Regions from separate parts of the Lysinibacillus sp. C5.1 genome, predicted to be linked through region 1. Evidence: predicted binding sites of a transcription regulator. Region 1 holds the regulator's gene; each other region holds the start of a gene.

Evidence for each region. The regulator Rex, encoded in region 1, represses fermentation and respiration genes when NADH is low (regulators of the CRP and FNR family bind a similar motif). The targets are predictions, from matches to a motif close to TTGTGAAATATTTCACAA.
Region 2: I5435_RS20135 (cytochrome ubiquinol oxidase subunit I) is a predicted target of Rex. The motif match lies at 3,540-3,557, and genes of this name have one in related genera.
Region 3: I5435_RS01285 (cytochrome ubiquinol oxidase subunit I) is a predicted target of Rex. The motif match lies at 3,009-3,026, and genes of this name have one in related genera.

What each region holds. Positions count from the first base shown of each region.
Region 1 covers NZ_CP066226.1:4,196,436-4,204,369, reverse strand. Annotated here, with positions in the region: gene tsaD (tRNA (adenosine(37)-N6)-threonylcarbamoyltransferase complex transferase subunit TsaD) at 1-232, shown strand, start outside; gene I5435_RS20620 (ABC transporter ATP-binding protein) at 878-2,821, opposite strand; gene I5435_RS20615 (redox-sensing transcriptional repressor Rex) at 3,117-3,752, shown strand; gene I5435_RS20610 (twin-arginine translocase TatA/TatE family subunit) at 3,869-4,084, shown strand; gene tatC (twin-arginine translocase subunit TatC) at 4,105-4,926, shown strand; gene I5435_RS20600 (CPBP family intramembrane glutamic endopeptidase) at 4,965-5,729, opposite strand; gene groES (co-chaperone GroES) at 5,903-6,187, shown strand; gene groL (chaperonin GroEL) at 6,244-7,878, shown strand.
Region 2 covers NZ_CP066226.1:4,083,976-4,091,909, reverse strand. Annotated here, with positions in the region: gene gatA (Asp-tRNA(Asn)/Glu-tRNA(Gln) amidotransferase subunit GatA) at 1-282, shown strand, start outside; gene gatB (Asp-tRNA(Asn)/Glu-tRNA(Gln) amidotransferase subunit GatB) at 284-1,711, shown strand; gene I5435_RS20145 (thioredoxin family protein) at 1,879-2,442, shown strand; gene I5435_RS20140 (diacylglycerol kinase) at 2,555-3,469, shown strand; gene I5435_RS20135 (cytochrome ubiquinol oxidase subunit I) at 3,808-5,154, shown strand; gene I5435_RS20130 (cytochrome d ubiquinol oxidase subunit II) at 5,151-6,176, shown strand; gene cydS (cytochrome bd oxidase small subunit CydS family protein) at 6,189-6,311, shown strand; gene rlmD (23S rRNA (uracil(1939)-C(5))-methyltransferase RlmD) at 6,419-7,783, shown strand.
Region 3 covers NZ_CP066226.1:265,503-273,436, forward strand. Annotated here, with positions in the region: gene I5435_RS01270 (DUF418 domain-containing protein) at 1-382, opposite strand, end outside; gene I5435_RS01275 (response regulator transcription factor) at 486-1,187, shown strand; gene I5435_RS01280 (sensor histidine kinase) at 1,184-2,839, shown strand; gene I5435_RS01285 (cytochrome ubiquinol oxidase subunit I) at 3,287-4,630, shown strand; gene I5435_RS01290 (cytochrome d ubiquinol oxidase subunit II) at 4,627-5,655, shown strand; gene cydS (cytochrome bd oxidase small subunit CydS family protein) at 5,667-5,768, shown strand; gene I5435_RS01295 (TetR/AcrR family transcriptional regulator) at 5,832-6,737, opposite strand; gene I5435_RS01300 (DHA2 family efflux MFS transporter permease subunit) at 6,895-7,934, shown strand, end outside.

The DNA of each region.
Region 1 (7,934 bases):
TAAACAAGTCATTGCAGCTGGTGGAGTAGCTGCGAATAAAGGACTGCGCACATCCCTTGAAACGGTTTTCGCAAAAGAGGGAATTCCATTTTTTGTACCGCCATTGAAATTGTGTACAGACAATGCAGCAATGATTGGAGCAGCCGCAACACCAATGTTTGAAGCTGGTATTCGTGGAAATATGATGATGAATGGTCGCCCGGGTATGGAATTAAAATCGTGGGTTGACTAAGAGATTGAAAAGAGGAGGCTCAAGTTATTCGGGCTTCCTCTTTTTTTACGTATAAAATCTTGAATATTGTAAGAATATATATATTTATAATAGAAAAAGAATAATTGACAAATTATTCAGAAAATTATCCACAGAACGTGTGAAAAAAACATGTGAAAAAACTGCGAACATTCGTACTTATGCACAAAATGTGGATAACTTGTGCATAAGTTGTGATTATTCTATATATAGTAGCGTATTTTACACAAAACTATGTGGATTAAATAATTTGAAATTGTGGACAGTGTGGAAAAGTCTGTTGATATGTTGATATTACTAGTTTTATAGTGTGAATAAAGTTGTGGGCATTTTTTGTCGAAAAATAGCACTTGACCAATATATATGAAAAATTAAGGCGAGTAAAGAAAAAAGCCATATGACAAGCATATGGCTAAAGGTGCCAGGTACTAAAACAATTCTGAAAATTATGAGGAAAAATCCACGGCAGAACGTAAGACGAAGGCATTCCGCGCGATAGCGAGGGTTGCGGCTTACGTGTGTGCCCGCGGAAAGCGAAGTGGATTTTTAAGATTTAGGAGCTTATATTATGCAAGGTATTTATGTTTAGTGCCAAGTACTTAAAAGATTATACAGTTGCTATACGATTTACAAAATAATATTTTCTAATTCTTCATTTAGCTCAAGCCATTCCATTTCAATGACTTCGTGCTGTTCTTTAACAGTAGCTAACTCATTTTGTAGTTGTGTAATTTTCTCATGGTCTGTGAAAATTTCAGAATCGCAAAGTGCTTCTTCTAAACGAGCAATTTCTACTGAAGCTTTTTGCATGTTGACTTCTAGCTCTTCAATAGTTCTTCTAATTTGGCGTTCACGCTTTTTTGCCTCTTTATCAATTGTTGAAGTAGAGGTCTTTTCAGATGCTGTTGATTGTAGTTGTGACTGAGAAGCTGCTTTCATTTGAGCAATTTCGTAAAGCTCCTGTTTTTTCTCAAGATAATAATCATAATCACCTAAATACTCAAAAGAACCTTCTCCAGATAGCTCAACAACTTTGGTAGCAATTCGGTTAATGAAATAACGGTCATGTGATACGAAAAGGAGCGTTCCAGGATAATCAATTAGGGCATTTTCTAGCACCTCTTTACTATCCAAATCTAAATGGTTGGTAGGCTCATCGAGAATTAAGAAATTCGCTTTTTGCATCATTAACTTTGCCAATGCCAGTCGAGCTTTCTCACCACCAGATAAAGAGTTTACCGTTTTATCCACATCTTCGCCGCTGAATAAAAAGCGACCAAGTACAGTGCGAATATCTTTTTCATTCATTAATGGCCATTCATCCCATAGTTCCTTTAAAACGCTCTTGTTGCTAGATAGTTTCGCCTGTTCTTGATCGTAATAGCCAATTTGCACATTAGTACCATAGCGGATTTCCCCTGCAAGTGGGGACAAATCTTTTACTATGGTTTTTAATAATGTGGATTTGCCCACCCCGTTTGGTCCGACTAATGCGATGCGGTCTTCACGAAAAGTTCGTAGTGTTATGCCACTAGAAATTTGCTTGTCACCGTAGCCAACAGCTAAGGCATCAATAGAAAGTACATCATTTCCACTTTGCCGTTCAATTGTAAAACCGAAGCTAGCGGACTTTTCATCTCCTTCAGGGGAGTCCATCCATTCTGTGCGTTCAAGCATTTTGCGTCGGCTTTGTGCCATTTTGGTCGTCGAGGCACGGGCAATATTTTTTTGAATAAAATCCTCTAGCTTGGCTTTCTCATCTTGTTGGCGTTCAAACATTTTCATATCGCGCTCATAGTTTTTTGCTTTCTCATCTAAATAGGCACTATAGTTGCCTGTATATTTTGTGACGCGATGGCGAGATACTTCATAGACGATAGAAACAACTTGATCTAAGAAATAACGGTCATGGGAAACAATTAAAATAGCGCCTTCATAGCCTTTTAAATAATTCTCTAACCAAGATAGCGTTTCAATATCTAAATGGTTGGTAGGCTCATCGAGAACTAATAAATCGGGCTTGCTTAGTAGCAGCTTAGCAAGAGCTAGACGAGTTCGCTGGCCCCCTGACAAGGAGCTAATTGGTTTTTCATAATCCTCTGGGTAAAATTGCATTCCATGAAGAACAGAGCGTGTATCAGACTCGTACTGATAGCCACCTGCATCTTTAAAATCATGTTGTAATTGGTCATATTCGGACATTATCTTTGTATACATGTCAGAGTTATCATAAACGGCTGGATTAGCCATTTGTTGTTCAAGGGAACGTAATGCTTTTTCTTGTGAAAGAAGCGGTTCGAAAATTGTCATCATTTCGTCCCAAATTGACAACGTAGAATTTAGTCCAGCATGTTGTTCCAAATAGCCGACTTGTACACCTTTTGGAATGATAATATCGCCAGCATCATATGACAATTGACCAGCAATGATTTTTAGTAAAGTGGATTTACCAGCACCGTTACGTCCTACTAATGCGACACGATCACGATGTTGAACTTCTAGTTTTACGCCACTTAAAATTTCATCGGCAATAAAGGATTTATATAGTTGATTGACTTGTAATACAATCATTCTTGACACCTCAATTCATTCTTAGTGTAAATGATGAGGGATTTGCTTGCAATGTCAGTGCTTTACTTATTCCAAGCTGTCATGTAAGATTGAAACGATTTCTCTTTAGTTAGTGGCGTAAAAAACGCCGTTAACTAAAGGGAAATCCACCAGTGGATGTCACAGATTACCGCATAAGCTTGGAAAATATCTGGACGCAATTACACAGTGATGTAATTGATTTGTATAAGCATGTTTCAAAAGAATATTCAAATGCACTTCTGTGGATTTGATGTGTTTATAAGGAGGAAAAAGTTTGAAACAAGAAGTGAAAATTCCACAAGCCACAACTAAAAGACTTCCTCTTTACTATCGATTTATCCAAAACTTTGCGCAAGAAGGAATGGAACGTATTTCATCGAAGGAATTGAGCGAAGCGATGAAAATCGACTCTGCAACGATTCGTCGTGATTTCTCTTATTTTGGTGCGCTTGGGAAAAAGGGATATGGCTACGATGTACAACATCTATTGACATTTTTTAGTCAAACACTAGATCAGCATGAAACAACAAAAGTAGCATTAATCGGTGTGGGGAACTTAGGTAATGCCTTTTTAAAGTATAATTTCCAGAAAAATCATAATACGCACATTGTGGTGGCATTTGATTCGAAGGCGCCTAAGGAAGGGAAAATGATCAGCAATATTCCTGTGTATCATCCCGATTTACTAGAAGAAAAGTATGCTGAATACGGGGCAGACCTAGCTATTTTAACAGTATCTTCACGCTCTGCTCAGAAGATGGCGGATCGCTTAGCTGCAATGGACGCAAAAGGTATTTTAAACTTTACACCAGAGCGAATTACTGTACCCGATTCTATGAAATTATTAACAATAGATTTATCAGTTGAATTGCAAGCGCTTATTTATTTAATAAGAAATAGCGATAAATAAGTGCATTCACAATTTTGTAAACAGTTACAATTGATGGCGTTCAAACTATCTAAATAAATTCGCCAAACCTAAAAATTTAAGTTAAAATGATATATATATAAGAGGAGGTGGCTGTAATGGTTGTGCACTTAAGTGCTATTACACCAGTTGGCCTAGTTATTATCGGTGTGGTTGCAATTTTAATTTTCGGACCAAAGAAATTACCAGAGCTAGGTAAAGCTATGGGTTCTACACTTCGCGAATTTAAAAATGCAACAAAAGGTCTAGCTGATGACGATGATGATGCAAAAAAGAAAGTAATTGAACATAAAGAAAATGATAACGTTAAGTAAGTTAAGGATGTCAATTTAATATGAATCCAAGAGAATTAACTGTTACAGAGCATTTAGTAGAACTAAGGAAACGGCTCTTTATTTGTGCTGTTTTCTTTGTTATTGCACTTATTGTTGGCTTTTATCTAGCTGAACCAATTATTAAATATATTCAATATAGTAAAGAAGCAGAGCAACTAACTTTAAACGCGTTTAATGTGACCGATCCTCTTGTTATTTACCTACAAGTGACGGTTTTTGTAGCGTTCGTTTTAAGTTCACCATTGCTTCTTCATCAAATTTGGTTGTTTATCACACCAGGTTTACATGAGACAGAACGTAAGGCTACTTTAAAATATATTCCTTATTCGTTTATTCTATTTATAGCAGGTGCATCATTTTCTTATTTTGTGTTGTTCCCATATGTTATGCATTTTATGATGGGCTTATCTGCGGATTTAGAAATCAAACAAACAATAGGAATTAACGCATATTTTTCATTTTTGTTTCGCCTAGTTATGCCTTTCGGAATCGTTTTTCAGTTACCTGTTGTAACGTTATTTTTAGCACGTTTAGGTATATTAAATCCTGAATTAATGGTGAAGTTCAGAAAATATGCATATTTCGTGTTAGTTGTGATAGCGGTATTCCTTGCACCACCCGACTTTATTTCAAATGTTATTGTAGCAATTCCGCTATTTGTAATTTATGAGATTAGTATTATTATAGCGCGCAGGGGCTATCGTAAATTTTTACAAGCTGAAGCAATGCAGTTAGAGGAAGAACGGATAGCAGCAGAACGTGAGCAAGTGGAGCGTTTGTTGGCTGAGCAAAAACGACAAATAGAAGAAATGAATGACTAATTTAAAAAGCTGGATGTGATGATCACATCCAGCTTTTTTTATTGCATTTTTTGCAGTTCTTGTAAAAACTTTTGCAACGGTTCAGCGTTTAATTGGATAAGCGTTACAAAGCCATTTAGCATAATGTGCGCGATAATTGATGTCCATATCCGTTTTGTTTTGTGGTATAGGAAAGCAAAGATTAAACCACAAATGGTATACAACAGGATGTGTGAAAAATCAAAATGAATCAGTGCGAAGAAAATAGCACTAACAATGGCCGCCACCCAGAAATTCGTCGTTTGAACAAGTGAGCCGAAAATAACGCGACGGAAGACAAATTCCTCTAAAATGGGACCAAAGACAACAATCGCTAAAATGGCAATGGGTGCACCTTTAGCTATCGCTACGATATCAGCAGTGTTTTGTGAGCCACCCTCGATTCCAAAAACAGCCATTTCAATAGCCGCTCCAATCATTTGACCGAAGAATACAAGGAAGAAACCTAAAACGCCCCACATAATTGTAAGCGGGATAGACTCTTTTTTACCTTGATAGACATCCCAAAACGTTTTATCGCGAGTGGTTAAAATTAAACTTATAATCAATGCAATCGCAAAACTGAGTGCGATATACCAGCCTTGTGTGATAGGAGCTGCTTGTTCGTGAGATAAGCCTGTTGTATTCATCACGAATTGATGGAACGGTAAAAGCAACCATCTACCTGATACTTGCATGATAATGTAAACGATTAAAACGTAAAGAGCAGTTTTTTTATGCTGAACGCTTTTTAGAGAATTATTCACAGTCAAAATCCTTTCCATTCATAAGCTTCCTTTCTATTGTAGAGGAATATGGAAAGAAAACAAAATTTTTCGAAGTTCTCGCTTGCAAAAAAAGAATTGATTGATTATCATAATAAATGTATTAGCACTCGTTGATATAGAGTGCTAATAAACTTTCAACTAATATTTAAATTAATAGGAGGTTGTTTTACTTGTTAAGACCACTAGGAGATCGTATTGTCATCGAACTAATCGAGGTAGAAGAAAAATCTGCATTTGGGATTGTACTACCAGACTCTGCAAAAGAAAAACCGCAAGAAGGTAAAGTAGTAGCAGTTGGGACAGGTCGTGTTTTAGAAAACGGACAACGTGTAGAGCTTGACGTTAAAGTTGACGACCACATTATTTTCTCTAAATACGCAGGTACAGAAGTTAAATATGAAGGCAATGAATACTTAATCTTACGCGAAAGCGATATTCTTGCAATTATTGGATAATTATTATTATATGAATCAAGCTTAACGAATATTCCATTTCAGGAGGGTAAATTCAAATGGCAAAAGACATTAAATTCTCAGAAGAAGCTCGTTCATTAATGCTTCAAGGTGTAGATAAATTAGCAAACGCAGTGAAAGTGACATTAGGTCCTAAAGGTCGTAATGTCGTGTTAGAAAAAAAATTCGGCTCACCATTAATTACAAATGATGGTGTAACAATTGCAAAAGAAATTGAACTTGAAAATCCATACGAAAACATGGGTGCAAAATTAGTAGCAGAAGTTGCTTCTAAAACAAATGAAATTGCTGGTGATGGTACAACGACTGCAACAGTTCTTGCTCAAGCCATTATCCGTGAAGGTTTGAAAAACGTAACAGCTGGTGCAAACCCTGTTGGCATCCGTAAAGGGATTGACAAAGCGGTAGCAGCAGCGCTGACAGAATTACACAGCATTTCTCGTCCGGTAAGCAACAAAGAAGAGATTGCACAAGTTGCGGCAATTTCAGCGGCAGACGACGAAGTAGGCCAACTAATTGCAGAAGCAATGGAACGTGTTGGTAATGATGGTGTTATTACAATCGAAGAATCTAAAGGTTTCACAACGGAGTTAGATGTAGTGGAAGGTATGCAATTCGATCGTGGTTATGCATCACACTATATGGTAACAGATACAGATAAAATGGAAGCCGTTCTTGAGAACCCATACATTTTAATTACAGATAAGAAAATTACAAATATCCAAGAAGTTTTACCACTATTAGAACAAGTGGTACAACAAGGTCGTCCACTTTTAATGATCGCAGAAGACGTTGAAGGTGAAGCTCTTGCAACGCTTGTTGTAAACAAACTACGCGGTACATTCAACGCTGTAGCAGTAAAAGCGCCAGGTTTCGGTGACCGTCGTAAAGCAATGCTAGAAGATATTGCAATCTTAACAGGTGGTCAAGTAATTACAGAAGAATTAGGTTTAGACCTTAAAACAGCTGATATTACATCACTAGGCCGTGCAGCGAAAGTTGTTGTCACAAAAGACAACACAACAATCGTAGAAGGTGTTGGCGGCGCAGATGCAATCGAAAGTCGCGTAGGCCAAATCCGTGCACAACTTGCTGAAACAACTTCAGAGTTCGATAAAGAAAAATTACAAGAGCGCTTAGCGAAATTAGCTGGTGGTGTAGCAGTGATTAAAGTTGGTGCTGCAACAGAAACAGAACTAAAAGAGCGTAAACTTCGCATTGAAGATGCACTGAACTCAACACGTGCAGCAGTTGAAGAAGGTATTGTATCAGGTGGTGGTACTGCACTTCTAAACGTCTATGCAGCAGTTGAAAAAGCAGCTGACGCATTTGATGGCGATGTAGCAACTGGTGTAAAAATCGTACTTCGTGCGTTAGAAGAGCCAGTTCGTCAAATCGCAAACAATGCAGGTCTTGAAGGTTCTATCATTGTAGACCGTTTAAAACGCGAAGAAATCGGTGTTGGTTTCAACGCAGCAACAGGCGAATGGGTAAACATGATGGAAGCAGGCGTAGTAGACCCAGCAAAAGTAACACGTTCAGCACTACAAAACGCAGCTTCTGTAGCAGCTTTATTCTTAACAACAGAAGCGGTTGTAGCAGATATTCCAGAACCAGCAGCACCAGGCATGCCTGATATGGGCGGTATGGGTGGCATGGGCGGCATGATGTAATAAGCCGTCAGCCCCTTGCTAGAAGGGTTTGTAATAGGTGAAATGCTAGGATTTTA
Region 2 (7,934 bases), 110 kb from region 1:
GATGTAATCATTGGACCTACTGCACCAACACCAGCATTTAAAATTGGTGAAAATGTAGATGATCCGATGACGATGTATGCTAACGATATTTTAACAATTCCTATGAACTTAGCAGGTGTGCCAGCCATTTCAATTCCATGTGGTTTTGAAAATGGTTTACCATTAGGCTTGCAAATTATCGGTAAATACTTCGATGAAGCAACAATTTACCGAGTAGCGCATGCGTTCGAGCAAGCTACTGCGTTCCATAAAGAAGTTCCTCAAATTTGGGAGGGAAAATAACATGAACTTTGAAACAGTCATTGGTTTAGAAGTACACGTTGAGTTAAAAACAAACTCAAAAATCTTCTCGCCAGCGCCAGCTCACTTCGGTGCTGAACCAAATACAAACACAACAGTAATCGACCTAGGCTACCCTGGTGTCCTACCTGTCTTAAATAAAAACGTTGTAGATTTCGCAATGCGTGCAGCACTTGCATTAAACATGGAAATCGAACAAGAAACAAAATTTGACCGTAAAAACTACTTCTATCCAGATAATCCGAAAGCTTATCAAATTTCACAATTCGATAAGCCAATCGGTAAAAACGGTTGGATTGATATTGAAGTAGATGGTTATACAAAACGTATCGGTATTACACGTCTTCATATGGAAGAAGATGCTGGTAAACTAACGCATGCTGGTGACCACTCACTTGTGGACTTTAACCGTCAAGGGACGCCACTTGTAGAAATCGTGTCTGAGCCAGATATTCGCACAGCAAATGAAGCGTATGCCTACCTTGAAAAATTAAAATCCATTATCCAATATACAGATGTTTCAGACTGTAAAATGGAAGAAGGTTCACTGCGCTGTGATGCCAACATTTCGATTCGCCCATATGGTCAAGAGGAATTCGGTACAAAAACAGAGCTTAAAAACCTGAACTCATTCAACTACGTACGTCGTGGGATTGAGCACGAAGAGTTACGCCAAGCGGACGTATTACTTTCAGGTGGCGTGATTGATCAAGAAACGCGTCGCTTTGATGAAAAAACAGGTAAAACAATTTTAATGCGCGTGAAAGAAGGAACAGATGATTATCGTTACTTCCCAGAGCCTGACTTGGTGCGTCTGTCAATCGACGATGAATGGTTAGAGCGCGTTAAATCAGAAATTCCTGAACTGCCAGATGCTCGTAAAAAACGCTATGTTGAAGAATTAGGCTTAACACCTTATGACGCGGGCGTGCTTGTTATTTCTAAAGAAATTTCGGATTTCTTTGAAGCGATGGTAGCTGATGGTGCAGATGCAAAACTTTCAGCTAACTGGTTAATGGGCGATGTTTCAGCTTATTTAAATGCTGAACAAAAAGATTTAAAAGATACAGCATTAACACCAGAAAACCTTGCTGGTATGGTGAAGTTAATTACGGACGGTACAATTTCTTCTAAAATCGGTAAAAAAGTATTTGCTGAATTAGTAGAAAATGGCGGTTCAGCTGAAGACATTGTAAAAGCAAAAGGTTTAGTTCAAATTTCAGATGAGAGTGCCTTATTAGCAATTGTTACAGAAGTATTAGATAACAATGCACAATCAATCGAGGACTTTAAAAATGGTAAGGATCGTGCAATTGGCTTCTTAGTCGGTCAAATTATGAAAGCGACAAAAGGCCAAGCGAACCCACCAATGGTTAATAAATTATTACAACAAGAAATTGCTAAACGCTAATTTTTTGCTATTACAACGAGTCAAGAAAGTGTCTTCACTTTCTTGGCTTTTTAAATGTAAAGACTGTACATACTAACAAAAAGTAGCACTTAATAGTTGTCTAAAAAGAGTATTCATAGCAAAATATAGAATAGAAACAATCACATCACTTAAAAAGGGGATAGTATATGAAAACTGAGCAACAATATTTTGAAGAAGCCATTTCAATTCAACAATATATGGATCAGATGACGACGCTAAAAGAAGATAGCTTTCTAATTTATGATGGTTTTGAAGTGCCAACAAACGATGGTTTTGTAACGTTACTGAAGGACAAGCAACCTAAAATTTTAACCATTACAGAAGATTGGTGCGGCGATGCAATGCTAAATAATCCAATTATTCGCCGTGTTGCTGAAGCAGCTGGATTAGATATGCGTACAGTTTTCCGTGATGCAGATACAGATTTAATCGACCGTTATTTAACAAATGGTGGACGCGCGATTCCGATGTATATTTTATTAAATGAGTCGGGACAAGTGATAGGTAAATGGGGACCACGTGCGCCAGAGTTACAGGATATTGTTGTGAACAAAAGAGCGACGTTGCCAGATAAAGAAGACCCGAATTTTGAGGAAGCACAAAAATCGCTTTACGCTGAAATTCGTGAAGACAATATTACTAACAAAACAAATTGGACTTATGTATATGAAGATTTCAAAAAACATGTAACAGCAGCATTACAAAAATAAAACACTTTGTTTAGCGCCAGAGGTGTTTGCACTGGCGTAGTAATAGTAGTGCAACATTTCAACGAAAAATTCGTTGAAAGTATTAGAATCTTATGAAGCAGGAAGGTATGTTATGAAACGAGCAAGAATCATTTATAATCCTACATCTGGGCGAGAAGTGTTTAAAAAGCATCTACCAGAAGTATTGGAGAAACTAGAGGTAGCAGGCTATGAGACATCTTGTCACGCAACAACTTGTGAAGGTGATGCAATAGAGGCAGCAAAAAATGCAGTAGAACGTGGATTTGATATTATCATAGCAGTTGGTGGCGATGGGACGTTAAATGAGGTTGTTTCTGGTGTAGGCCAATTCGAAAAACGTCCGAAAATTGGTCTAATTCCTATGGGGACAACGAACGATTTTGCACGTGCTGTCCATATACCACGAAATATTGATGAAGCCGTTGATATTATTATTAAAGGCGATACCTTACCAGTTGATGTTGGATTGTTAAATGGAGAACGCTATTTCATCAATATTGCTGCTGGAGGACGTATTACTGAGCTAACGTACGAAGTACCTAGCAAAATGAAAACAATGCTTGGACAGCTTGCCTACTATTTAAAAGCAGTTGAAATGATTCCATCTATTAAGGCATCACATATGCGTATTGAATATGATGGTGAAGTATTCGATGGCGATGCCATGATGTTTTTATGTGGCTTAACGAATTCAGTAGGAGGCTTTGAAAAGCTTGCACCAGATGCGAGCATAAACGATGGCTACTTCACATTAATAGTATTAAAAAAAGTAAGCTTGCCAGAATTTATTCAACTTGCAGCAATGGCTTTACGAGGCGAGCATTTAAAGGATGATCGCGTTATTTATAAAAAAGCAAGTGTCGTAAAAGTAACGACGGATAGTGAAGTTCATTTAAATTTAGATGGTGAATATGGTGGAGATGCGCCTGCGACTTTTGAAAACTTAAAACGCCATATTGAAATTTTTGTACCAATTGAAGATATTCGTGAGGAAGACCGTATTTAGATTAACAAAAAGCGTAAATTTTATTTTATAAATTTACGCTTTTTGTATTTTATTTCCATATAATGAAGGGTTGTGAACGAATTAAGAAAAATGTTTGGCAAATGTGCGTATATTACTTGAACAAAATTTGAAACCTTTATAATAGGCCGAAATATCGGACCATTATAAAGGTTTTTTTCGTTGGAATAGTGGAAAATATGGGTATGGGAAAGGGAAAGGAAGTGGTGCAGTTGTATAAGTCACAGGAAAAAAAGCTTATTTGGTTAAGTTTTGGTGTTGCAATTATCATGCTACTTTCCATACTTGGAAGAATATTTGGAAGTTAGGAGGGCAATGAGATGATTAATGAATCAGCAGTCTTTTGGAGTCGTGCGTTAACGGAGCTTACGTTATCATTCCACATCATTTATGCAACGATTGGTGTCGGTGTGCCGTTAATGATCATGATTGCACAATGGACTGGATATAAAAAGAATGATGAACATTATATTTTGATGGCGCGACGTTGGGCACGAGGTTTCGTCATTACCGTTGCTGTAGGAGTCGTAACAGGAACAGCTATTGGATTGCAATTATCGTTACTATGGCCGAATTTTATGCAACTTGCAGGGCAAACGATAGCATTACCGCTCTTTATGGAAACCTTTGCATTTTTCTTTGAAGCCATTTTCTTAGGAATTTATTTATATACATGGGATCGCTTTGATAGCCAGAAAAAGCATATGTTACTCCTAATACCTGTTGCAGTTGGTGCATCCATGTCAGCTGTCTTTATTACAATGGTAAATGCCTTTATGAACGCACCTCAAGGCTTTGATATTGTGGACGGACAGCTTGTGAATATTCAACCATTTCTAGCAATGTTTAACCCGGCTATGCCAACAAAAGTTGCGCATGTTCTCGTAACAGCCTATATGACATCAGCATTCGTCTTGGCAGCCATTGCAGGCTACCGTATGCTCAAAGGCTCAGATCATGTTTACCATAAAAAGTCTCTATTTTTACTGATGAAAATCGGTTTAGTTTCATCAATTGCAGCAGCAATTATAGGCGATTTCTCAGGTAAATATTTAGCGGAATACCAACCAGAAAAATTAGCAGCGGCTGAATGGCATTTTGAAACAACAGATAAAGCTTCATTGGTTTTATTCGGTGTATTGGATGGCGAGGAAGTTAAGTATGCCATCAAGGTTCCTTATGCTTTAAGTATACTAGCACGCAATAATCCAAATGCAGAAGTTATTGGTTTAGATCAATATGCGGAGGAAGACAGACCACCACTTTATATACACTATCTTTTTAATATTATGGTCTTTATCGGCATGTTTATGGTATTAGTGTCTTTCCTTTACGTAGTAGGGAAACCACGAGGTTGGCGCTTTATTCATGCACGATGGTTTAGATGGATTATTGTAGCAGGTGCTCCACTGTCAATTATTGCGATTGAAGCCGGTTGGTGGCTTGCGGAAGTTGGACGTCAACCGTGGATATTATACGGTATTATGCGCACACCAGAAGGCGCTACAACGAGCGATCATGTAGATTTAATGATGCTGTTATTCACAGGTGTGTATACTGTACTTGGAATAGGAAGTACAGTCGTATTAGTTCGTATGTTTAAAAAGAATCCGATTGAACGTGAAATTGAAGATCGGCATACAGAAAAGGGCGGTGACATCATATGACATTAGAAGTGCTAGGAATTTCAGTTTTATGGATATTCCTTTTCGGTTATGTGATGGTGGCATCTATTGATTTTGGGGCAGGATTTTTCAATGCTTACAGTTTACTTATTGGAAAAAATCATGTCATAACTAATATTATTAAGCGTTATTTATCGCCTGTATGGGAAGTAACAAATGTCTTTTTAGTATTTTTCTTTGTAGGGATTGTAGGATTCTTTCCACAAACCGCCTTCTATTATGGAACGATTTTGCTTGTTCCAGTCAGCATTTCTTTAGTGTTGTTGGCAATTCGAGGGTCGTATTATGCATTTGAGGCGTACGGGGCACGCGGACATATTGGTTACACGCTGACATATGGCGTATCAGGTTTATTGATTCCAGCTTCGCTCTCTGTTGTCTTTGCTATTGCAGGTGGCGGTTATGTAGACATTGTGGAAGGGCAACCTGTATTGAATTATTGGACATTATATACAAGTACATTTGCTTGGAGTATTGTCGTATTAAGTATAGCGGCTGTTCTTTATATATCTGCAGTATTTTTAACGTGGTATGCACATAAAGCAACCGATGTAGAGGCTACAAATTTAATGCGAAAATACGCCCTTATTTGGGCAGCACCTTTAATGATTAGTGCACTTGGTATTATGTATGAGATGAAATCCATTAACCCTGAAAGCTATCAGCATATGGTTAATTTATGGTGGATGTTTGCTATTTCTGCCGTATTATTTATCATTACAGTGATATTACTATGGATGCGAAAAAATTACGGTCTTGCAGTAGGATTATTAATCGCTCAGTTCGCGGTAGCATTTTTCGCCTATGGCATCGCACAATATCCATATTTACTGTATCCGTATTTAACAATTTACGATAGCTTCACAAGCACGCAAATGGCCATTGCATTAGTCATCGTCTTTATTTTAGGATTATGCTTACTTCTGCCTTCGCTTTATTTATTGTTGAAATTATTCCTATTCAACAAAAATTACGTGACAGGAAAAGAAGACCATCATGCATAGGGGGATATAGGTATGGAAAAAATCGAAATATTTTATGCGCCGTTTATAGTCGTCATTATTAGTATCATCATTATGTTTTGGTGGGCACCAAAGGATGATTATGTAAGAAAAAATAAGAAAGAGAGTCGCGAATAGCGGCTCTTTTTTAGCAAAATTAGCACAACCTGATAAATTCAAGCCTTGTTCTTTTTTCCTCCGCTATCACATGCTACAATAAGGAGATTGAAATGGAGGATGTACGAATGTCAGCACCCGTAAAAAAGAATGACCAACTTACAGTTTATATAGAAGATTTAACACATGATGGCAATGGTGTCGCAAAAGTGGACGGCTATCCATTATTTATCCAAGGGGCTTTACCGAATGAAACAGCAGAAGTCCATGTTTTAAAAACATTAAAAAATTATGGCTTTGCAAAAGTCTTGGATATTTTAAAGCCTTCACCTGATCGAGTAGAAGCACCTTGTGATTATTTCAAGCAATGTGGGGGCTGTCAGTTACAGCACTTATCGTATGAAGGTCAGTTAAAGTGGAAGGAAAATATGGTGCGTAATGTTATGCAACGTCTAGGCAAAATCGACGCACCCGTTTTACCAGTGAAAGGGATGGAGGAACCATGGCAATATCGTAATAAGGCCCAAATTCCATTTTCCACAAATGACGCCGGTCAAGTGATTGCTGGTTTTTACAAAACAAAATCCCATACGATTGTCGATATGGATCGCTGTCTCATTCAAACGGGCGAGGCAGACGCAATTCTTTCTGGTCTTAAAAAAGAATTAACAGCTATCGGCATGCAACCATACAATGAGGCATCACATGAAGGCATGCTACGTCACGTCGTAATCCGTACAGCACGTGCAACAGGTGAGGTCATGGTTGTACTTGTGACGAAAAAGAAAAAATTCCCGCAAAAAGATGCCGCTGTAGCGAGCATACTAAAGCTAGTACCAAATGTTACATCCATTATGCAAAACATCAATAGCGATAAAACAAACGTTATTTTTGGTGATGAAACGATTAACCTTTGGGGCAAAGACATCATTATTGACGCTATCGGCGATGTACGCTTTGAAATTTCAGCACGTTCTTTCTATCAGGTAAATCCGCAGCAAACCGAAGTGCTTTACAAGCAAGCGCTTGACTATGCTGATTTACAAGGACATGAACGTGTCATTGATGCCTATTGCGGCATCGGTACCATCTCTTTATTCCTAGCACAAAAAGCAAAAGCGGTGATGGGTGTTGAAATCGTACCCCAAGCCATTGAAGATGCAAAACGCAATGCAGAGCTGAACGGCTTTACCAATACGTACTTCGAGGCAGGCCCAGCAGAGGAAGTCATTCCACGCTGGTATAAGGAAGGTAAGGAAGCGGATGTCCTAGTTGTCGACCCACCACGTAAAGGATGCGACGAAGCCCTTTTACAAACGATTTTAGAGCAGCGTCCTAAACGCGTAGTATACGTATCATGTAACCCAGCCACACTCGCACGCGACCTACGCATCTTGGAAGATGGCGGATACAAAACACAAGAAATACAACCAGTTGATATGTTCCCGCACTCTACACATTGTGAGGCTGTTGCGTGGTTGGCGTTAGTTTAATATACAAGGGACACATATATTATTGATTGATTCGAAAAATTTAACAGCATTCCTATAAAACTTGAAAAAGTAGATATTTTCAATACAGACCTTGATTTTGCAAATAACTTTTGCGAAATTGGGGTCTTTTTATATGGAACTTAATTGGAAA
Region 3 (7,934 bases), 760 kb from region 1:
TAAATGGAATTAAAAATAATGTAATAAATCCATAAAACAGTAAAATGTCACCTTCCCATAAAAATGTTGCATGAAGTCCGCCTAAAACGATTAATCCTATCGCTCTACGTAAAATAGACCAGCGACTTTTGCCTTTTTTATTGCGAACGGACTGTATCATTTTAATAAGGGAATAGCCGAATAATATAGTGAAAATCGGCATAAATGAGCCTTCGATAAATATTTTTACAAAATATAAAGCTCCTGTATCAAGAAAGGAAAGATCACCTAACTTTTCTTTGCCATACATTCCATACTGAAAAATGAGCAAGTTGGCCATTAAAATACCAAATAAACTAAATCCACGCATTGCATCGATGAAGCGTACACGATGTGCTGTCATTGCCTTTTAACTCCTTTATTGGTTAACTTATATATAGTGTAGTTGGGAAAGCTTATCGTGAATTAACGACTACCTTAAAGTAATCTTAAAAGTAGGTGACAAGGTGCAAGAAGCGGCGATATTTGTGTTAGAGGATGAACGTGCCATTGCGGAAATGATTGAAATTATTTTAAGAAAAGAAGGTTTTGTAAATATTACGTTATGCACGACGATAGAAGATGGGAAAAAAGCGATCGAGCAAAATGTTTTTGATTTTTACTTATTAGATATTATGCTACCAGACGGTAGTGGGCTTGATTTGGCGGAAGTTATTCGAAAGCAAAGTGATGCACCGCTATTTTTTTTAACAGCCAAGAGCAGTGATGCAGATAAACTTCGAGGGTTTATGAATGGCGCAGACGATTATATTACGAAACCGTTTAATCCGCTTGAGCTAGTAGCAAGGGTAAAAGTCCAATTTACTCGATATATGAAGCAAAAGAATGTATCTGGAAGTCACGTTTACACATGTAGCCGTTTTACTTTTGATATAGATGCAGCAGAAATAACTGTAGACGGAAAAAAGGAATTGATTAGCGGTCGTTTATTTTACTTATTGAAGTATTTATGTGAAAACGAGGGGCAAGTATTATCGAAAGAACAAATTTATGAACGTGTGTGGGGCGATTTTTTATTTGACGATAATACAGTAATGGTTCATATTCGCAAGTTACGTGAAAAAATAGAAAGGAATCCTGGTAAACCAACTTGCATTATTACGGTGAGAGGGATTGGCTATAAATTAGTTGGAGATGATCAAGTATGAAGCCGGCAGGGAAATTATCACTGCGTTTTGTATCCTACTTTATCATATTTTATTTACTTATCATTTTGGGCTTCATTATTAGTTTAGTGGTTTTTGGACTTTTTATAAATGAACGAGTCGGTGATAACATCCATACGATGAGTTCTTTTGAAATCGAAGATAATGCAATTGTGAAAAATGGTAAATCCGTAAAAATAGCCGATTTCTTAGAAAAACGCGCAGAGGAAAATGTAGGGCAGTTATATTTATTGAACAATGCCATGGAAATTGTCGATTATACAGGGGATAGTTGTGAGCTGTGTAGCATGACGGACCGTGAAATTATGGCGCTTAAACGTCCAGGCATGCATACGTGGGAAATACCCAAATACTATTTGTTGTTTTTACCTACATCGCCTTTGCAGCCTATGTTCAATGAGGTCTTGCAGGTGATTCGTGAAAAGAAAGAATTCCCTTCGGAGCTACTCGAACGCTTACAAGCTAATCAGATTGCGATTGAAATTTATAATGAGCGTTGGAATCGTGTAAAGGTAATCGGGGAGCATTATAAGAAATTGCATAAGCCGCAGTTGCTAGATGAAAAATATGATATTTTTGAGCAAGCCGAGCTTAGGCAAAGTACGTCATTAGAAGATGGTTCAACGCTAATAGTACGTATGCCAAACCCCTCCTATAAGCCATTTGAAGAGCCTTTTAATAAAGCAATGATTTTATTTGTGTCTATATTTTTTGGCGGGCATAGTATTTTGTTGGTAGGAATTATTTTGTTATCCATGAGCATTTCACGTCAATTTGTACGGCCCCTTGTATATGTAATCTCTCGTATTGAACGACTAACGCAGTTCGATTATAGGGAAGTAAGTGATAATAAAATCCATCATCAAAAGACAGGTAAATTGAAAAGGAAATTTAAGTTATTCCAACCTGTTGATGAATCGCTTAATCATTTATCTGAACGTCTTGCTTCCAACGAAAGACAAATTCAGCAATCCGAGCAACTACGAGAGGAATGGATAACGGGTTTGTCGCATGATTTAAAGACACCATTAAGCTCGATTTATGGGTATTCTACAATGCTTGCTTCCGAAGAGTATGAATGGACGAAAGAAGAGATGCGAATATTTGCGAATACAATGCGTGAAAAAGCCAACTATATGGATTTACTTATACAAGATTTAACGTATTCTTATCAATTAAAGAATAAAGCAATCCAGCTCGAGAAAGTATCATTAGCACTTGCCACATGGTTACTCCAATTTGCAGATGAGCAAGTATCAATCAAAGTATATGGGGACGTAATGCTTGAAGCAGATGAGCTTTTATTAAAGCGCATCTTAGATAATTTAATTACCAATGCTAAAAAATACACACCAGAAGGTACGAAGGTTCTTGTAGAGGCTCAAAATATAGAAAAAGGCATTAAGCTAACGATTACAGACCAAGGTCCAGGTATTCCACAAGATGAATTAGACAATCTTTTTGAACGCTATTATCGTGGTACAAATACAACAGATGATGCAACGGGCACAGGTCTTGGCTTAGCCATTACGAAACAACTGATTGATTTGCATAATGGAACAATATGCGTTCATTCTGATAATAATGGTACTATCTTTGAATTAAAATTTCTTGAAAAATTGCCCTTATGCTAACAATGTTTAATCATACAAGCTAACCATTAAAAAACCGCTAGAGGCTCATGCTTCTTAGCGGTTTTTTAATTATTTGGGGTGGGACTGTTCATTAGTTAATGCCACAAACAAAATATGAATGAAGAAGATTACTCGTTTTTGGAGTGATCTTTTTTTATGTAAATAGAAAGTGTCATGCTATTCACAAAGTTGTCAATGTCGTTTTTTTATAGTGGAAAACCCCTATATTTCTAAAAAGTTGGGTTGCTTATACTGGTGGCATAGAAGAAAAAGGAGATGCAATTTTATGAGGAATCAATGGGTTGATTCGTGTGGTAAATAAACAACAAAATCGTATTGCATATAAATCCCAAGAAAAAAAGTTAATCATTATTAGTTTTGTAATAGCTGTGATAATGTTGATGTCATTTGTCGGGAGAATATTTAGTAGCTAGGAGATGTATAAATATGAATGATTCAGCTGTATTTTGGAGCCGTGCCTTAACCGAATTAACATTATCTTTCCATATTATTTATGCAACAATTGGTGTTGGTATACCGCTGATGATTATGATCGCTCAATGGGTTGGGATTAAAAATAATGATGAGCATTATTTATTACTCGCTCGACGTTGGGCACGTGGATTTGTTATTACAGTAGCAATTGGCGTTGTGACAGGAACTGCAATTGGCTTGCAACTTTCTTTATTATGGCCAAACTTTATGGAATTAGCTGGTCAAATTATTGCTCTACCACTATTTATGGAAACGTTCGCGTTTTTCGTTGAAGCCATTTTTTTAGGGTTGTATTTGTATACATGGGATCGCTTCAAAAATCCGAAGAGACATTTACTATTATTAGTACCAGTAGCCATTGGTGCCTCTATGTCAGCAGTATTTATTACAATCGTGAATGCCTTTATGAATGCACCACAAGGATTTGATATTGTGGATGGGGAGCTAATCAATATTCAGCCCGTACTAGCCATGTTTAATCCGGCAATGCCGACAAAGGTAGCGCACGTTTTAGTAACATCTTATATGACGGCAGCTTTTTTATTAGCTTCCATTGCTGCCTATCGCATGCTACGAGGGTCTGCGCACGTATATCATAAAAAAGCGCTGTATTTACTAATGAAATTAGGGTTAGTCTTTTCACTGGCAGCACTTGTAGTAGGAGACTTTTCAGGCAAATATTTAGCGGAATATCAACCTGAAAAATTAGCAGCAGCAGAATGGCATTTTGAAACGGAAGAAGACGCTTCCCTTGTTTTATTTGGTGTATTGGATGGAGAAGACATAAAATACGCTATTAAAATACCTTATGCTTTAAGTGTATTAGCGCATAATAATCCGTTTGCAGAAGTGACGGGGCTTGATCAATTTCCGAAAGATGAACAACCACCACTCTATATTCACTATTTATTCGATGTAATGGTGATGATTGGCACGTTATTAATTGTAGTGGCAGCTGTTTATGTTCTGGGTAAATGGCGAAATTGGCAATTTGTTTCGTCTAAACTATTTAAAAGAGTAATTGTTGCAGGTGGTCCACTTGCACTTATTGCAATAGAAGCGGGCTGGTGGTTAGCAGAAGTAGGGCGACAACCATGGATTTTAAGAGGGTACATGAAAACATCGGAAGGTGCGACTACTAGTGGGCAAGTAGATACGATGTTAATTCTATTTGCGGGCTTATATATCGTTTTAGCAATTGGTAGTATCATAGCGCTTATTCGGATGTTCCGTGACAATCCAATTGAACGTGAACTTGCAGAACATAAATTAGTTGAAGGTTGTGAAGAACCATGAGCTTAGAAGTTTTGGGCATTTCTGTACTATGGTTATTTCTCTTTGGTTATGTCATCGTTGCATCTATTGACTTTGGGGCAGGCTTTTTTAATGCCTATAGTGTCATGATTGGGAAAGATCATATTTTATCACAAGTGATAAAACGCTATTTATCACCAGTGTGGGAAATTACAAATGTTTTCTTAGTTTTTTTCTTTGTAGGTATTGTTGGTTTCTTTCCGCAATCAGCTTACTATTATGGCACAATTTTGCTAGTACCCGTAAGTATTTCTCTAATTTTAATTGCAATTCGGGGCAGTTATTATGCATTTGAATCTTATAGTGCAAAAAGTGGACACATTGGCTATAAGCTAATGTACGGTGTCACTGGTTTATTTATCCCAGCTTCCCTTTCCATTGTATTGACGATTTCCGAGGGTGGATTCGTAACAATGGTAAAGGATCAGCCTCATTTGGAAATTGCGAAACTTTTTACTAGTCCTTTAACTTGGTCAATCGTGTTGTTAAGTGTTGTAGCGGTTCTGTATATTTCCGCAGTATTTTTAACTTGGTACGGTAAAAGAGCGAACGATGAACACGCTTCCGATTTAATGAGAAAATATGCACTTGGCTGGTCAATTCCACTTGTTGCAAGTGTTATCGGGATTATGGTGGAATTAAAGGGGCACAATCCTGCACACTATGAAAATATGCTGAATTTATGGTGGCTATTCGCCATGTCAGGTGTTCTTTTTATCATGACTCTAATCCTTTTAGGCGTTAAGAAAAAATATGGGCTAGCCGTTATATTATTGGTCGTACAGTTTGGCTTCGCCTTTTTCGGCTATGGCATTTCTCATTATCCTTACTTGTTGTACCCATATTTATCGGTTCATGATAGTTTTACAAATGAATCGATGGCCATAGCATTGGTCATTGCCTTTATTGGTGGTCTTGTTTTACTCATACCTTCACTTTATTTAGTGATGAAATGGTTTGTATTTGATCGTGATTATGCTTGTGGTAAACGGAATCATCACGTATAGGAGGTTTTACAGTGAATCAATTTATTATTTTTTATGCACCGTTTCTAGTGGTTGCTTTAAGTATTATAATTGGCTTCTGGGTAGGCCCGAAAGACCGTAAAGTAAATCGTTAAAATTGTTTGGGTGACTGGCACCACTAAAGCCCCCGATTAGCATTGCTAATCGGGGGTTTTTGATTACTTTTTACATTGCTCTGATGGTTGTTGCATTTTTACATAGCGCCATAGACTATTGGCAATATCACGTGCTTCAGCAGCATGTTCCGTTCCAACGAATGCTTTTCTGAAAGGGGTGAGCAAGGATTCAATAATAAAGAGTTTTGGTTTTTGTTGCTGCAATTCCTCTAAAAGAAATGTTGCATATTCAAAACCTTCAAGCGTGTCATCTTCTGACAGCCCCTTAGTAAAGCCTGCTAATTGGTCAATGACGACATCTTTACTTACTTGTTGATAATTAATTACGTTTTGTATTGCATTAAACATTTCAGCACTTATAAGGACTTCATTGGATTCAAGCATAGTAGGTATAATGACACTTATATTGCGTAATGCTACTCGTACAATGGCTTCGCGGTTTATATATTTGTAGTCCGCTATTAGGACTGCACGTAAGGAAAGGTTCACCATCCCCAATGTTTGTACGGCACATTCATAGCTCATCGGTCTAATTTCTTCACCAAAAACTTGGACAAGTCGATTGGCAAGCCATTCTAATTCTTGTAAGTGATAATTCAAAAGGATTTTTTTAAGTTCACTATCCCGTGAATGGAAAATCGATTCGAAAATTTGTACGAGATTATGCTCACGATTGACATGCATCAACACTGCCACTTGCTGTGTTAATATTTCTAAATCAGTGGGATCCTTTCCATAAAGAAGCTCGTGTCGACGATTACTAGCCTCCTCACGCCCCTCATCTAAAATGGCAATTAAACATTCATTTTTAGAAACAAAATGATTATAAAAAGTGCCCTTTGAAACTTTGGCTGCACTAATAATATCGTTAATGGACGTATCTAAAAATCCTTTTTCTATAAAAAGTTCCCGAGCTGCAGTAATTATTTGTCTTTTTCTTTTATTCATGACCTCACCTTTTTAAAGTTATTATACTAGTATTCTACAATGTAAACGCTGTTATATCAACGTTTTGAAATTTATTAATCTTAATTCTTGAAAAAAGTAGACTGCGAGTATAAAATAAGTTTTATCGTAAACAACAAGAGAGAATAGAGGGATATAAATGAATAATGACTTAACAATGAAAAAGCCCCCTTATGGCATGATTGCTATTTTGTTCGTGGGTGCTTTTGTTGCTTTTCTTAACAACACATTGTTAAATGTTGCGTTGCCAACAATCATGAAAGATTTTGGTATTACGTATGCAAAGGTACAATGGCTTGCAACTGGATATATGCTGGTCAGCGGTATTTTAGTACCTGCATCAGCATTCTTTGTGACGCGCTTTAAAAATAGACATTTATTTATTACGGCAATGTCTATCTTTACGATAGGTACAATTATGGCTGGCTTTGCTCCAAACTTTGGCATGTTATTGGCAGGGCGTATGGTGCAAGCGGCAGGGGCTGCTAGTATGTCACCATTATTAATGAACGTCATGCTAACTAGCTTCCCAAAAGAAAAACGTGGAGCGGCAATGGGTATTTTCGGTTTAGTTATGATCGCTGCACCAGCAATAGGTCCGACATTATCTGGTTATATCGTTGAACATCATGATTGGCGTATGTTGTTCCAAATGATTATACCATTTGCCATTATTAGTCTACTATTTGGTATTTGGAAATTAGACAATGTAATGGAAACACGTGAAGTACACTTAGATGTTCCTTCTGTATTATTATCAACAGTAGCGTTTGGTGGAATTTTATACGGTTTCAGTACGGCAGGTGACAAAGGATGGTCGAGTCCTTGGGTATACGGTACGATTATAGTGGGGTTTGCTGCTTTAATTATCTTCATCTTTAAACAACTACGTATGGATCAGCCTTTATTAGAATTACGTATTTACAAATATCCTATGTTTGCATTAAGCTCTGCGATTTCCGTAATCGTTTCAATGGCGATGTTCTCGGGGATGATTTTAACCCCTGCGTATGTACAATCAATTCGTGGGATTGAACCATTCGAAGCAGGTTTAATGATGCTTCCTGGTGCCCTTGCAATGGGGATTATGTCTCCGATTACTGGTAAACTTTTCGATAAATTTGGACCGCGTATATTAGCGATAATCGGTCTAACAATAACAACAATGGCTACTTTCGG